Parashewanella spongiae: one gene and its partner. The protein of the gene in region 1 interacts with the protein of each later gene in a pairwise test. Links are inferred from orthologs where the notes say so. Each region holds a gene or a part of one and is shown in the gene's direction. Other genes may lie near its edges.

Region 1 (7,785 bases):
TTACCTTCTTTACATGCTAATTGAAATGCTGAATAATTTTGTCCGCCATATACTTTAAATGGATCTAACTTAATACTTGTAGAAGACTCAAAAATATCAAAATCACCAATTTCACAAAGCCGAACAACAGCTGATGTATCACTATCGATAACAGCCGTATTTAACTCGTCTATTAACTCTTTGAGTGTTTTGCAGGGCTTTACTACTTCTATTGCAACCTGAGGGGCTGGTACATCGACTGCAACCATAGGCAGTAGCGGCGCAGTTTTAACTTCTGGCTGGCTTGTGCTTTGAATTCGAATTTTCGATTTATTAGGAGTTGCTATATCGACTGCAACCACAGGTGGTAGTGGCACAGTTTCACCTTCTGGCTGACTTGTAATACTCAACTCACTTTGTGTTGTAATTTTCGATTTATTAGGGGCTGCTACATCGACTGCAGCCATAGGAGTTAGTGACACAGTTTCACCTTCTAGCTGGCTTTCAGTATTCAACTCTTTTTGTGTTCTAATTTTCGATTTAATGCTTGGAGTTGTCGCAACGGCGCTTACTTTATTAATAGGCTTGGGGTCAAAGTCAATTGTTTCATTCAGTGTTTCTAAATATCTAACTAATTCTTTGTTCTCACTTTGAATTGCTGCATCAAAAATAGCTTTTGAAGCTTCAAGAGAACCGTACACATTTTGGACTTCTCCATATAGCATGGTACTTGCTAGCGTTACGTCCTCATCGGTAACAAAAATCTTTCCTTTCAGTTTTTGCGCTACTAAAACTTTTATCAGTAACTTAAATATCCTCACGTTGCCTGTTAAGGCAGCCTCATGAAGCGCATTACGCCCATCTATATTTTTTATCGATAAATCAACACCGTTACAGTAAAACAATATCAGCTTAGCCTCATCATAGTTATTACTTTGAATCGCAAAATGTAACGCTGTATTACCTTTTGGAGTAACTTTATTTGTATCAACATTTTCTTGGTTTAGTAAAAGCACCAAACTGAGTAAATCATTCTTTGACACAGCATGTTGAATTAAATAGGTTCCGTTAGCTAATCTACAATTAACGACATTGGGTGACGTACTGCAAGTCCTTGCCAAAGCAATATGGCCGTTATGACCAATCCCATCAAATAAATCAGCCGCTAGTTCGTCATTAGATCTATTTTGAACTTCAGTGCCTACCTTGGTCATTAAGTGACCAACAAATTCTTTTTCAAAATTTAATTTAATCAACTGCATAGTTAAGGTATTGACAGCCATTTGGTAGCGAACAAAATCTTCACAACTCTTTGCTTTGAACTGAATTAACTTTTTTGCAAACTCAAACAAAGACTCTTTATCATCTTCGGCTGCAATCACTTGAGTCATTAACGCCCAATTGACGGGTCGACTTCCATCCAATAAATCATATTCATAACCGTTTAAAATACAGATATCTGGAGCAAAACTCTTCTTTGAGGCCACTTCTGTTAAACGATAAAGCCCTGTACTTTCTCTGCTTAATATTACATTCGGGAAGAGCGAAGATGTAAGCGTTTGTCCTGCACTTATTTTTTGTGACGTTAACAAAAAACACTTCTTCACTACATTGGCATCTATTTTGTATTTAACAATAAGTAACTGCATTAACATTGAGGGAGAAATACAAGTTCTTGCAATCTCACGAACTCTTGATAACTGTGTTTCTGAAACTGTTGTGCATGTGGCTGCGATTCGATTTACGTACTTTAAACCCAACCCCATTTCGTTCGAGACAAAAGCTACACAAGCTGAAATATTGGCTAAATTTGGTTTTATTCTATTATGTGTTAAGTAGCTTCTGACACAAGAAAAAACAGTTTCAACCAATGCTTGCTCAAATTCGACAGTAATATTCTCTATTCCTGCGTTCAAGGTAATTAGTGCTCGATGGGTATTTAAATGCATTACTTTCCCTGTTGATGCTTCCTGCTCACATTGTAACTGTATGACTGCCGCTTCTTTAGATTCCATAGTTGACGGACCATTCAGTTTTATGCACAGTTCATCAATATGATCTTCAACGCTCCCAAACTGCTCTTTGTACACTTGATCTATCTTAAAATCATCAAACCTTTGAATATTGCTTTTAAATTGCTCTAGACGGGGATTAACCCGCACTCGTGACTCAACTGATAAGTTATTTTCAATAGCAACATATAAATCTTCGAGTTTTGAAACTAGTTTAGCTTTTGAATCCAAAGTCTTTGGATTGGCAACAACATTGACTTCGTTAGCTTCCGTCAGAGCACCTGAATAATATAGAGTAGAGCTTAATGTGTTTGAAAATTCTGGTGTCATTACCGTTACCCTTAAAACAATAAAATACGCTATTTCTATTTATACCAATTACAGGAAATATAGAGATGTACGCAGGGTATGGTTGTCCAACCTCGTCTGCAAGATTAGTGAAGCATAATTAATTAAATGGTTAAAAAGTAACGTGATGAAATTATGCACAAAATAATCGTACAAAGGTGTTACTTCCACCTTTCACATCCCTTAACAGACGGCATTTTCATTAGCTGAAAACTATATTTTATAGGCGCATCAGTATATACTTCGCAGCTATTTTTTATCCGTATTTGAGGTATGGGTGTGCAAGGTACAGAATTAAAAGAATTTATCGTTGACAAAATTGACGATTTAAAAGCAAAAAATATCATTACATTTGACGTAAAAGAGAAATCTACAATTACCGATTTTATGGTGATTTGCTCAGGAACATCAAAAACCCACGTTAAAGCAATTGCTGAATATATCGCTCTTGAAACTAAAAATGCTGGCGTACCTCCACTTGGTGTTGAAGGAAGAGATGGTAGCGAATGGGTATTGGTTGATCTCGGTTCTGTTATTTTGCATGTCATGCAAGAACAAACTCGTGAATTTTACCAACTAGAAAAACTTTGGTCAGATACTCCCGAGTAATGAAACTTCAACTTGTTGCGGTTGGCACTAAAATGCCAGCTTGGGTAACCAGCGGTTTTCAGGAATATCAGCGGCGTTTTCCTAGAGATATGGCGCTAGAGCTTGTTGAAATTCCTGCAGGAAAGCGTGGAAAGAACGCTGATATTGCTAGAATTCTTCAAAAAGAAGGCGAATTAATGCTTTCAGCTATTCCGAAGAGCAACCATATTGTATCTTTAGATTTGCCCGGAAAAAATTATACAACACCGGATCTTGCATCTGCCATGAATAAATGGCAACTTGATGGGCGTGATGTCAGTTTACTCATTGGTGGCCCAGAAGGTCTTTCACCTGCTTGTAAACTAGCCGCGAGCCAGAGTTGGTGTTTATCTGCTCTAACCTTGCCTCACCCTTTAGTAAGAATTGTTGTTGCTGAAAGTTTATACCGAGCTTGGAGTGTGAATAACAATCACCCTTACCATCGAGAGTAAGGGTAAATAATTTTAATTTGTTGCTGATTTTGGAGAGACTGTGCCGCCACAAAAGCGAATGACCATACATGATCACGCTGCAGAATCTTCACTGTTTAAACGCCGTGCTTTATTTACTTTTGTTTGCGTAATAGCTCTTATCAGTGTTTTACTTGCTAATCTATACCATTTGCAAATAAAACGTTTTAGCGATTATTCAACTCGTTCTAATGAAAACCGTATTCGTGTTGTACCTGTAGCACCCAGCCGCGGGTTGATTTACGATCGCCACGGTCAATTGCTCGCAGAAAATAGACCATTTTATTCGTTGCAGGTATTACCTGAAAAAACCAAAAATCTAGACGATTCTTTATTAAAATTAAAAACAGTTATTGATCTTTCTGATGAAGAAATCGAACTATTTAAAGAGTCATTAAAATATCATCGTCGTTTCAAACAACTTGCTCTTAAAAGCCGACTCACACCTGAACAAGTAGCGGAATTCACTGTAAACCAACACAGGTTTCCCGGTATTTTTATCGAAGCAGGTCTCAAACGTTATTATCCACATAGTGATGCGCTCACTCATGTGCTCGGTTATGTCGGAAAGATCAACCAAAAAGATCAAGCACAATTAGAGCAGAATGAGCAATGGATCAACTACGCGGCAACTCGTGATATTGGTAAACAAGGTATCGAGAAGTATTACGAAAGTCTACTGCATGGTATACCGGGGCATTTAGAGGAAGAAGTAAATAACCGCGGAAGAACCATTCGAACTTTGGCTAGTACACCTCCAGAACCGGGACAAGATATATACTTAACTCTTGATCTTGAGTTACAAAAGAAAGCCATAGAATTATTAGCTGGGCGTCGAGGCTCAGTGGTCGCCATAGATCCGAGAGACGGTGGCATTTTAGCCCTCGTCTCTAGCCCAAGTTATGATCCAAACCAATTTGTTCACGGTATTTCAGGGAAGTCATACAGCGCATTGCTCAACAACACGTCTCGCCCATTAATAAATCGTGCAACTCAAGGTCAATATGCGCCAGCATCAACGATAAAACCATTAATGGCTTTAGCTGGATTGGAAGGAAATGTTGTGGAAGAAAGAACCCGCATTTGGGATCCTGGTTTTTGGCAAATACCAAACGTTGATCATAAATATCGAGACTGGTACCGATGGGGACATGGTTGGGTAGATGTTCATGATGCCATTATCCACTCCTGCGATACGTATTTTTACGAATTGGCCTACAAACTTGGAATAACAAAAATTTCGACGTTCATGGAGCCATTCGGTTTTGGAGAGAATTCAGGGATAGATATTTTTGAAGAGGTTTCAGGTAATTTGCCATCGAAAGATTGGAAGCGACTAAAATACAATCAATCTTGGTGGAGAGGCGACACGGTTAATATCGGTATTGGTCAAGGATATTGGACGGCCACACCAATTCAGCTCGCAAAAGCCACCAGTATCATCGCCAATCGTGGAAATAGATTTGTCCCTCACTTGCTGAAATCTATTAAGGATGAAACAACAAAAATTGACTCACCAATTGATGAGTTACCTCCAATAGTTTTAAAAAATCAGCACAATTGGGAGATTGTTAATGATTCGATGTTCCGTACCGCAAATAAAATTCGTTTCAAAAACTCCCCTTATAAGGTAGCAATGAAAACAGGTACCGCACAAGTTGTGAGCATTGCTCAAGACGAAAAATACGACGCCAAAAATATCAGCGAAAAATACCGTGATAATGCGTTAATTGTTGCCTATGCCCCTTATGAAGCACCCACAATTGTGCTTGCCATAGTGATTGAAAATGCAGGTTGGGGTGGTGAAAATGCTGGACCTGTTGCCAAATCATTACTTGATGAATACCTATTGAGACCTAATCTGGAGGCTCAACCATGAACTCTGAGCACTACAGACAAAATATTTGGCGAAGAATGCATATCGACCTACTTCTTCTCATTGGGATTCTTGCTCTGATGAGTTTTGGGTCGTTTATTATTTATTCAGCCAGTGGTAATAATTTTGCCATGATAGAAAGGCAAGCAATCCGTATAGTTTTGTCCCTATTCGTGATGTTTATCGTTGCTCAAATCAACCCTGAAGTTTTAAGGCGCTGGGCACTGCCTATCTATTTGACTGGCGTGGCGTTGCTCATAGGTGTGATGTTTTTTGGAGAAGTGAATAAAGGCGCACAGCGTTGGTTAAATGTAGGTTTTATTGAATTTCAACCTTCCGAACTAATGAAGCTCGCTTTTCCGATTACTATGGCTTGGTATATCAGTAAATTCCCACTTCCACCCAAAAAGCGTTATCTAGCAGGTGCTGCGATACTGCTACTAATTCCTACATTATTAATCGCTAAACAGCCCGATCTTGGAACTTCTATTCTGGTCGCTTCATCTGGCATATTTGTTTTGTTTTTATCAGGAATGAGTTGGCGAATTGTACTCAGTATTATTTGTTCGGGTTTAGCCTTTTTACCTGTGCTTTGGTATTTCTTAATGCATGATTATCAACGTACACGAGTATTGACATTATTTAACCCAGAGAGCGATCCTCTTGGTGCTGGTTATCACATTATTCAATCGAAAATTGCAATTGGTTCTGGTGGGCTCTGGGGTAAAGGTTGGCTGCACGGCACACAATCCCAGCTCGAGTTTTTGCCAGAGAGGCACACTGATTTTATCTTCGCTGTTATTGGCGAAGAGTTTGGTTTAGTTGGTAGTCTCTTTTTACTGTTGATGTATTTATACATAATTGGTCGTGGGCTCGCTATTGCATCAAATGCACAAACCAGCTTTTCTCGGTTGCTCGCGGGCAGTATCACATTGACATTTTTCGTTTATATTTTTGTCAATATTGGAATGGTTTCTGGCATATTACCTGTAGTCGGTGTTCCGCTACCATTAATCAGCTATGGTGGCACATCTATGCTAACGTTAATGGTTGGGTTTGGTATTTTAATGAGCATTAATACTCATCGTCGTTTTGTTGATAAATAAGGAATGGAAACTATTATGCGCTTAATATCATCAGCGGTTATCAGTCTAGTAATTTGTGCTGTTCTACCCAGTTATGCCGACGAAACGAGTGCTCCAGAAGTTCTGAAATCTGAATTTATTGCGCAGCAAGTCCGCAACGGAATGACTAAGCAGGAAGTCACTTCTATTCTTGATAAAGCTCACTTTCAACAAACTATTATCGATTCTATTTCTCGTCCCTGGGAAGCCAAACCTTGGTATCAATATTATCCCATATTTTTAACGGACAATCGGCTTGAGGCAGGATTATCATTTTGGAAAAAAAATAAAGATGTCATCGCTCGCGCCGCTAAAAAGTTTCAAGTAGATCCACAAATCATTGTCGCAATCATTGGCGTCGAAACCTATTACGGTAAGTACTTAGGTAAACATTCAGTACTTGATGCGTTATATACGCTCGGTTTTTACTACCCTCCTCGCGCTAAATTTTTTCGTGGGCAATTAGGTGATTTATTAAAACTAACCAAAGAAGAACATTTGGATATTAACAACCTAAAAGGTTCATACGCTGGCGCAATGGGCTACGGACAGTTTATTCCTTCAAGCTATCGCTATTATGCAGTTGATTTTGACGGGAACGGCAGCCGTGACTTAATCGGAAGTCCAGCAGATGCTATTGGCAGTGTAGCGAACTATTTACACAAACATGGCTGGCAAAAAGGTATGCCAACGACCATAGAACTCGTCAATGAAAGTGATTCAGCTCCTGAAACAGCACCCTGGAGTGGGAAAAGATTAAAACTAAAAGCCGCCGATATTCTCACACCTCAATTACACCTTAAACACAGTATTGATATTGATATTGCTCAACCAGCAATACTGATTGAATTACAACAAGAAAGCGATAAAGAGTATTGGCTCGGTTTGAAAAATTTCTATGTCATTACTCGTTATAATCATAGCCCTTTGTATGCAATGGCCGTCTATCAATTTAGCCAACAACTTAAACAATCATACGAAAAGCAGGCTCATGAGAAACAATAACTTTATTTTATTTTCCATTATTACTTTCGTGGTAATGTCATTAATAGGCTGCGGTTCGTCAAGTAGCCAACGCTATCATTTAAAAAATGATTCTGCACCAATTAATCCTCCAGATTTGTCTAAAATCGAAGATGCACAACCACGTTATGAACCTCATTCCCGCCAAGGAAATAAACCTTATGAAGTGTTCAACAAAAATTATCAAGTTTTACCCACTGCGAAAGATTATGCGGAGGTAGGAAAAGCTTCTTATTATGGTTCAAAATTTCATGGCTACCTGACGTCTAATGGTGAAGTGTATGACATGTTTTCCATGTCTGGTGCGCATAAATCTTTACCGCTTC
Region 2 (7,904 bases), 580 kb from region 1 along the record:
TCATGAAGACTCACAATTCTGGGTAATTTAGCCACACTCCCTACCATGTCACCGATTTGATGATAGTCACCAACGACCGACATGTTAATTGGAAATTCAATATAGAAATCTTTTGGAATTTCATCATCCCAATTTAAGCTATTAATTTTTAATCCTGAGTCTGTTGCAACAAAGGTTAAATCATCGACAAGGCCCGGCATTTCATTCTGTGACGGCAACATTTTCAACAATTCAGAAAATTGTTCTTCCATCTGAGCCAACTGCTCTCGGTACAATTTTAAATTAGCAGCCATTTGATATTTAAATTTAAAATCTTTGCGCAATTGAATCTCTTTGTCTTGCATTCGACCCAAACTGTCTATCTCGTCAGAAATAAACAAAAAGTAACTGGCCACAAATACAATTAATGACACTATCACAGCAAAAACCACTTTTACTTGATTAGGCCAAACGCCAATATTTTCAAAATCAACATCATTAAACTGACTTATATCAAACTTCATTTCGCCACCTCTTTAGCTGGTAACGACATCGAAAGATCTTTATCCACGATTCTTATGCTGGTACTGAATTTGTGTAATTGCCTATTTTCAGTCTCTTTTAAAACAATCTCTTTCATTGAATAACTGTCAAGCCATTTAGAGGTTTCTACTTTTCTCATCATATTGGTGACATGATTATTCGACTCACTTAGACCCTCTATCCAGAGTAAATTGCCTTTTTTCTCGATATTGGATAAATAAATTCCAGGGGGAACGATGCGAACAAGTTCATCCAAAACACGTGTTGGTAAATTTCTGGCTTGCTGTAAATCTAAAATAATATCAGTGCGACGTTCAATATTTTCTCGTCGCTTGGTGATCGCGCGAATTTCTTGAATTTGAGTTTCAAGCAATTGAATTTCTGACTTTAGATATGTATTTCTGTCACGCTGTTCATCTTTCATCATGCCAATGAATCCCATGACTGAGTAAACCATAAGGCTTGAAAAAATAAACACTAAGGCTAATATTCCAAGGTAATCACGCTTCTTTTTTTCCCTAGCTTCTTCCCGCCAAGGCAACAGGTTTACGTTCGCCATGGTGAATAGCTCCTTAGTGCAAGTCCACACGCCATCATATATTTGCTGATGTTATGTTGAAGAATTCCTTTATCTTTATCGTCGGCGGTTAAACACCCCTTAAAAGGATCTGCAATGATTGTGTGAATACCAAGTTCATTAGTTGCAAGATTAGCCATGCCTTCTAGCTTTGCTGTTCCACCCGACAAAACGATGTAGTCCACTTTTTCATTACCACTTGATGAGCAATAAATTTGCAGTGTCCGTTTAATTTGTTGCAGCAGTTGAGTTTGAAAAGGAGACAGGACTTCAAACATATAATCACGGGGCAGCTCACCAGTGGTTTTCGCGAGCTCAGCATCCTCGTATGACATATCGTAAAAAGACTGAATGGATTGAGTGAATTGTTCACCGCCAAAGGTTTGCTCTCGAATAAAACTGGTGTCACCATTATCTACAACGGCAAAAGTGGTGATATTGGCACCTACATCGACCATCGCAATAATTTTATTGGCGGCTCCATCGGGTAACTGATCCACAATAAGTTCTGACGAACGACCTAGTGCGAAACCTTCAACATCAATCACTTTAGCTTCAAGATCGACACTATCTAACGCATCAACTTTAGCATCTACATTTTCTGTTCGGCATGCACTCAGTAGTACATCAACTTTACTTGGATCGGCGCGGTTTGAGCCAAGCACTTCAAAATCGATACTCACTTCATCGAGTGAGTAAGGGATTAAATGATCTGCTTCAACATCGATTTCAGCTTCTAACTCTTCGTCATTTAATGAGGCATCCATATAAATGACTTTCGTCATCACCGCTGAACCAGAAACAGCTGCAGCAGCATATTTAACGCCTTTAGGTAATCGCCTTTTGATGAGTTCTAAACATTCAACAACTGCTTCTGAATCACGAATATCATGATCCATTACTGATCCTTTTTTAACTGGAACAGTAATACAATTGTTAATTTTGTATCCATCCGTTGTTTTACTCAGCAAAATAGCTTTTATTTCATGGGAACCAACATCGATCCCGACCATCTGCGGAGCCAAACGAGTCCATAAGTTTGCAAGCATAGTTGGTTATCACTTAAGCGTTAATATTCAAAATCAGGTTATTATAATACAGGCATGTTATCTTTTATCGAATAAGATGTTCAATAATTATGCATTTAACAGAATGTTTCTCAATAATTATTTTTCATTTTGTATACTTTTTATCAGCTTTTGCGATCAAACACCATAACTTAATGTCCATTTAACAATAAATTCATTAGCTTAAACGAAAAAAGCGTCAACTTTTTTTCAAAGAATGGGATATTGACGTTTTAGAATCCATCATCCACATTTTTGATTTTTATGTTTATACTAACGCGTTACTTATTACACTATTTGGAATAAAATCAAGTGAAATGGCTAAAACGCATTGGAATTATTTTCACAAGTCTACTACTGCTTGGAATAGGTTCTATTGCGGCAGCTTATTTTTACGTACTCCCTGATTTACCTGATGTTGCAACCTTAAAAACCATTCAATTGCAAACACCACTGCGCATCTACAGCCGTGATGGCAAGTTGATCTCTCAATTTGGAGAAAAACGCCGTATTCCCTTAAAGTTAGAACAAATCCCTAAGCCATTATTGCAGGCATTTCTAGCTACAGAAGATGCGCGGTTTTATGAGCACGGTGGTGTTGACCCTATCGGAGTATTACGTTCCGCATTTGTATTGCTCAGTACTGGTCAAAGGAAACAGGGGGCCAGTACCATCACGATGCAAGTCGCAAGGAACTTTTTTCTTACCCGTGAAAAAACCATCATTCGAAAAATAAAAGAAATTTTTATTTCTATTCATATAGAACAATTGCTCACTAAAGATGAAATCTTAGAGCTTTACGTCAACCGAATTTTTCTTGGTCACCGCGCATACGGTGTCGGTGCCGCTGCTCAAGTTTATTACGGAAAAAACGTTAATGCGCTTACTCTACCTGAAATGGCTGTAATTGCTGGCATTCCAAAAGCCCCATCAACAACGAATCCGATTTCTTACCCAACCCGAGCCATCTCACGTCGAAATATTGTTTTATTTAGATTAAAAGAAGTCGGCGATATTTCCGAAGCACAGTATGTAGAAGCTATAAAAACACCCAATACGGCTTCATATCACGGTGCTGAAATCGACCTTTATGCTCCTTATATCTCTGAAATGGCAAGAGACTATATGGTACAAAAGTATGGTGAAGAACAAGCGTATACGGGGGGTTACAATGTTTACACTACCATCTCATCAAAAATACAAATAGCCGCCCAAGCAGCACTAAGAAATAATGTTTATGCTTACGATCAACGCCATGGCTATAGAGGCCCCTACAAAGTGTTGTGGGATTCAAGTCTGCCTGAAATGATCCAACCTGAAGTCGACATTATCCAATCGAAACTTAAAGCAACATCGAACGTACAAGATTTAATACCTGTCGCCGTGATCAGTGTTACAGAACAAAAAGTTCATGTCATAGATAAAACAGGAAAAAGCTATTGGATTGAATGGGACGGCTTAAAGTGGGCTCGTTCATTTATATCGGATACTCGCCAAGGCTCCGCGCCAAAGAGCGCATTTGATATTGTCAAAGTGGGTGAGCAAGTTTGGATTAGAGTGGTTAATGGAGCATATCAATTGGCACAATTGCCAAGCGTGTCCAGTGCCGTCGTGACACTGGATCCTTACAATGGTTCGATACAAGCGCTAGTTGGTGGGTATTCCTTTAGCCAAAGCCAATATAATCGAGTTACCCAAGCGAAACGCCAATTAGGTTCAAATATTAAACCTTTTGTTTATAGCGCTACTTTAGAAAAAGGCTACACACTCGCAACCTTAATTAATAATGCACCAATTAATGAACCAGACACTCGACAAGGCATTGCATGGCGGCCAAAGAACTCTCCTGATGTTTACGGCGGCCCAACTAGATTGAGAGAGGGATTGGCGAAATCAATAAACGTCATGGCGGTTCGAGCTATGCGCCTAGCTGGACTCACATCAACTCGTCAACAATTGCTTGATTTTGGATTCAATCCTGATGATATTCCTCGTAATGAGTCTATTGCGCTAGGTTCCCCTTCTGTTACCCCTTTGCAAGTCGTTCGTGCATTCAGTACCTTCGCGAATGGCGGCTTTTTAGTTGAACCATTCTACATTGATAAAATCACCGATCCGCACGGTGAAACCATTGAACAAGCTATACCTACAATTGCTTGTAAAAATGAAATATCGCAAGCTCAAGCTGATGATCCGTGGGCAGAAACTTTTGCGGCAATGTCTGAAGAGCATGGGATAGTTACCGAAGAAGAGCATAAAGAAAACCTTAGTTGCGAAATTGATAGCGAATTTCGCTATGCTGAACAAGTTATCTCACCGCAAGTCTCTTTTTTAATACGCCAAGCACTCAAAAGTACTATCTGGGGCGGAGGTAATTGGAGTAAAGGCACTGGCTGGAATGGTACAGCTTGGCGAGAGCAGTCATTAAAACGCCGTGATATTGCAGGTAAAACCGGTACGACCAATGAATCCCGTGATACTTGGTTCAGTGGTTTTAATCCTGATTATGTCAGCACAGTTTGGGTTGGATTTGACGATCATGCTCGAGAATTAGGTCGAACTGCATGGAATAATAACTTAGGAAAAGCACAAATATACGGCGCCGAGTCAGGCGCTAAAACAGCCGGACCAGCTTGGAATGAATACATGAGTAGCGTGCTTAAAGGGCTACCAGAAAAACCTGATACGCCTCCAGAAAACATCATTTCAGTACGCATTGACTTAGAGACTGGCAAGCTGACACGAAAAACGGATTATACAACTCGCTTTGAATACTTTATTGAAGGCACTGAGCCTACCGAGTATGTAACCGATAGTACCAGCGATACTAATATTTTTATCAATAATAGCGAAGAAGATGATTTATTTCAGTAAGTAATACCAATTACTGTAATTGGTATAAAACTGTATTTATTCAAACATAGCACTGTCAAATTGACGGTGCTATGTTGTAAAGAGTTGACATAAACTGTCCATTACCATAAAAAACCTTTATCCTTAACGCACCCTCATCTGTTTCACTTAATTATCAAGACTAACTATCCATGCTAATTTTTCTATCCATTATCGGTGGCTTTTTAATATTAACTTTTGGTGCTGAAGCACTTGTTCGTGGCGCCAGCACTATTGCTTTGCGACTGGGCATTGCACCGCTCGTTATCGGATTAACCATTGTTGCATTTGGTACCAGCGCTCCAGAGTTAGCGGTCAGCTTGGAATCGGCACTTAACGAAAAAAGCGGTATTGCTTTAGGTAATGTCATCGGATCTAATATCGCCAATATTGGACTGATCCTTGCGATCACCGCTTTGATCAAACCCATAAAAATACAATCTCAGGTTGTTAAAAGAGACATCCCGCTCATGATCGGCGTGACATTATTGTTTTGGGGGTTATTGTTAGACGGCGAACTCGATATTATTGACGGAAGTATTTTATTTGCATTATTAGTTGGCTATTTAAGCTACAGCTACTACGACTCTAAAAAGACAGGTGATATAGAAGAGGTGCCTGAAGGCAAAGAGCATCCAATCATATCGTTTTTATTGATCATTTTTGGTATTGCCATGTTGATTGGTGGCGGAATAATTTTCGTCGACGGCGCTGTCGATTTAGCGAAGTATTTTGGTATTAGTGAAGTCATTATTGGACTCACAGTCGTTGCCATTGGCACGAGTATGCCAGAACTTGCCACAGCGGTTGTCGCCGCTCGCCGTGGACAAAGTGACTTAGCGATTGGGAATGTAATTGGCTCAAATCTATTCAATATTCTTGCTGTGCTTGGTATTACCGCGATTATTCACCCTATATCAGGTGACGGCTTAGAATTAATCGACTTTGCCGTAATGCTTTTACTCGCAGTTATCATGTTGCCTTTTGCATACACGGGCATGCGCATAAGCCGCCAAGAAGGTACCTTACTTTTACTTATCTACCTTGCCTATAACGTTTATTTGGTCAGCGAAGCTATCGTATAAGTTTTTATCTAAAGCTTCTGTGAGCTCGATTATTAACAATTACAGTAACTAATCGAGCTCTATATCTAAACGCATCCATAAAGAATCTAATAATGATTGCAAAAAATAATGTTGAGTTGAGGAATTGTTTTTAACAAAGAGAAAGGAAATTGGAGCGACATATCAGGTTCGAACTGATGACCTATACCTTGGCAAGGTATCGCTCTACCAACTGAGCTAATGTCGCATTTGGTGTGAATATTTTACAACGTAAAGTTGGAGCGACATATCAGGTTCGAACTGATGACCTATACCTTGGCAAGGTATCGCTCTACCAACTGAGCTAATGTCGCATCATAACACTTTACTATTCAAAATTATTGGAGCGACATATCAGGTTCGAACTGATGACCTATACCTTGGCAAGGTATCGCTCTACCAACTGAGCTAATGTCGCAATTTTGAATCATCTTTAACGAATACCGCTGAAAGATGAGGCCGCATTATAGGGGTATTTTACACTTGTGCAAGCCTTTCTTGGCAATATTCGTCTGATTGATTAAATTTTAAATACTTTGCTGCGATAATAAACCAATTCAGCGATTGACTCTTGAATGTCTTGCAACGCTTGATGAGTATTCTGCTTTTTGAACCCTTTTTGAACTTCTGGACTCCAGCGATTCACCAATTCTTTAATCGTACTAACATCAATATTTCGATAATGAAAATAATCTTCAAGCTCTGACATGTACTTATTCAAAAAACGCCTGTCCTGACCAATGCTATTGCCACACAAAGGAGACTTTCCAGCTGGTACATATTGTTTTAAGAAATCTAACGTCTGAGCAACAGCGTCGGCTTCTGAACACTGACTGATCCTTACTCTATCAATCAAGCCTGACTCACCGTGATGTTTTTGATTCCAATCATCCATTGCTGCCAGAACGTCATCAGATTGATGTATGGCAATAACAGGTCCTTCGCCGATAATGTTGAGTTCTTTATCGGTGACTAAGGTCGCAATTTCGATAACGCGATCCGTTGCTGGCTCTAAGCCTGTCATTTCTAAGTCAATCCAGACTAAATTGCTGTCGTTTACTGGCATATCACTGCTCCAAATAAGGAAATCGGTCTCAAGAGGGTGTATCATACCCACTTTTCAGATAACGCAACATCACCTTAGGAATCTTTGTGAGCAAAAAGAAGCCCCTAAGCAAAGGCCAACTCAGGCGGATGCGGGACAACCAACAAAAACGACTACAACGAAGTAGTGAAAAACAGGCTGAAAATTCACAAGACGGCTCTTTAGGTCCAGAGCAAGCTGGGCGTGTCATTTCAAGGTACGGGCAACATGCTGATATTGAAACATCAGACGGTACAGTTAGACGCTGCAACATTCGCCGCAATATCGATAGTCTCGTTACAGGTGATGAAGTCATAGTGCGTATGCCAGTGGAGCACCAAACTCAAGCCATTGGTGTAATCGAAGCCGTTCATCCAAGACGATCATCTTTAACCCGCCCAGATCTATACGATGGTGTAAAAACCATTGCGTCCAACATCGACCAAATTTTGATTGTGAGTTCAGTGGTTCCCGTTTTCAGTAGTCAAATCATCGATCGCTATATCGTTGCCGCCGAAGATACCGGAATTCAACCTGTAATCGTGCTCAACAAAATCGATCTTATGGATAAAGAGTTAAAAGAGCTGATCGACGAAACCTTGCAAGTCTATAAAAAACTGGGGTATCAAGTATTTCAGCTCAGTAGCCATACAGGTGAA

What was found.
Region 2: the proteins of mrdA (region 1) and E2I05_RS18830 interact in binary tests that used the Escherichia coli proteins (3 or more experiments, as listed by UniProt). The link is inferred for Parashewanella spongiae from one-to-one orthologs.

The regions. Positions count from the first base shown.
Region 1 is NZ_CP037952.1:4,194,935-4,202,719, forward strand. What follows is about bases 2,890-5,886. They hold mrdA (penicillin-binding protein 2), read left to right. Parts: upstream 2,890-3,458; coding sequence 3,459-5,315; downstream 5,316-5,886. Other genes in these bases: rsfS (ribosome silencing factor), read left to right, coding at 2,890-2,948; rlmH (23S rRNA (pseudouridine(1915)-N(3))-methyltransferase RlmH), read left to right, coding at 2,948-3,418; rodA (rod shape-determining protein RodA), read left to right, coding at 5,312-5,886. Also shown: E2I05_RS16605 (ankyrin repeat domain-containing protein), read right to left, coding at 1-2,321; more of rsfS, read left to right, coding at 2,619-2,889; more of rodA, read left to right, coding at 5,887-6,418; mltB (lytic murein transglycosylase B), read left to right, coding at 6,434-7,441; E2I05_RS16635 (septal ring lytic transglycosylase RlpA family protein), read left to right, coding at 7,428-7,785. UniProt on the Escherichia coli protein: Catalyzes cross-linking of the peptidoglycan cell wall. Responsible for the determination of the rod shape of the cell. Is probably required for lateral peptidoglycan synthesis and maintenance of the correct diameter during lateral and centripetal growth.
Region 2 is NZ_CP037952.1:4,771,519-4,779,422, forward strand. Bases 2,144-5,259 are described here. They hold E2I05_RS18830 (penicillin-binding protein 1A), read left to right. Parts: upstream 2,144-2,478; coding sequence 2,479-5,040; downstream 5,041-5,259. Other genes in these bases: E2I05_RS18825 (pilus assembly protein PilM), read right to left, coding at 2,144-2,148; E2I05_RS18835 (calcium/sodium antiporter), read left to right, coding at 5,211-5,259. Outside these bases: E2I05_RS18815 (type IV pilus inner membrane component PilO), read right to left, coding at 1-503; E2I05_RS18820 (PilN domain-containing protein), read right to left, coding at 500-1,081; more of E2I05_RS18825, read right to left, coding at 1,069-2,143; more of E2I05_RS18835, read left to right, coding at 5,260-6,143; orn (oligoribonuclease), read right to left, coding at 6,682-7,227; small ribosomal subunit biogenesis GTPase RsgA, read left to right, coding at 7,314-7,904. UniProt on the Escherichia coli protein: Cell wall formation. Synthesis of cross-linked peptidoglycan from the lipid intermediates.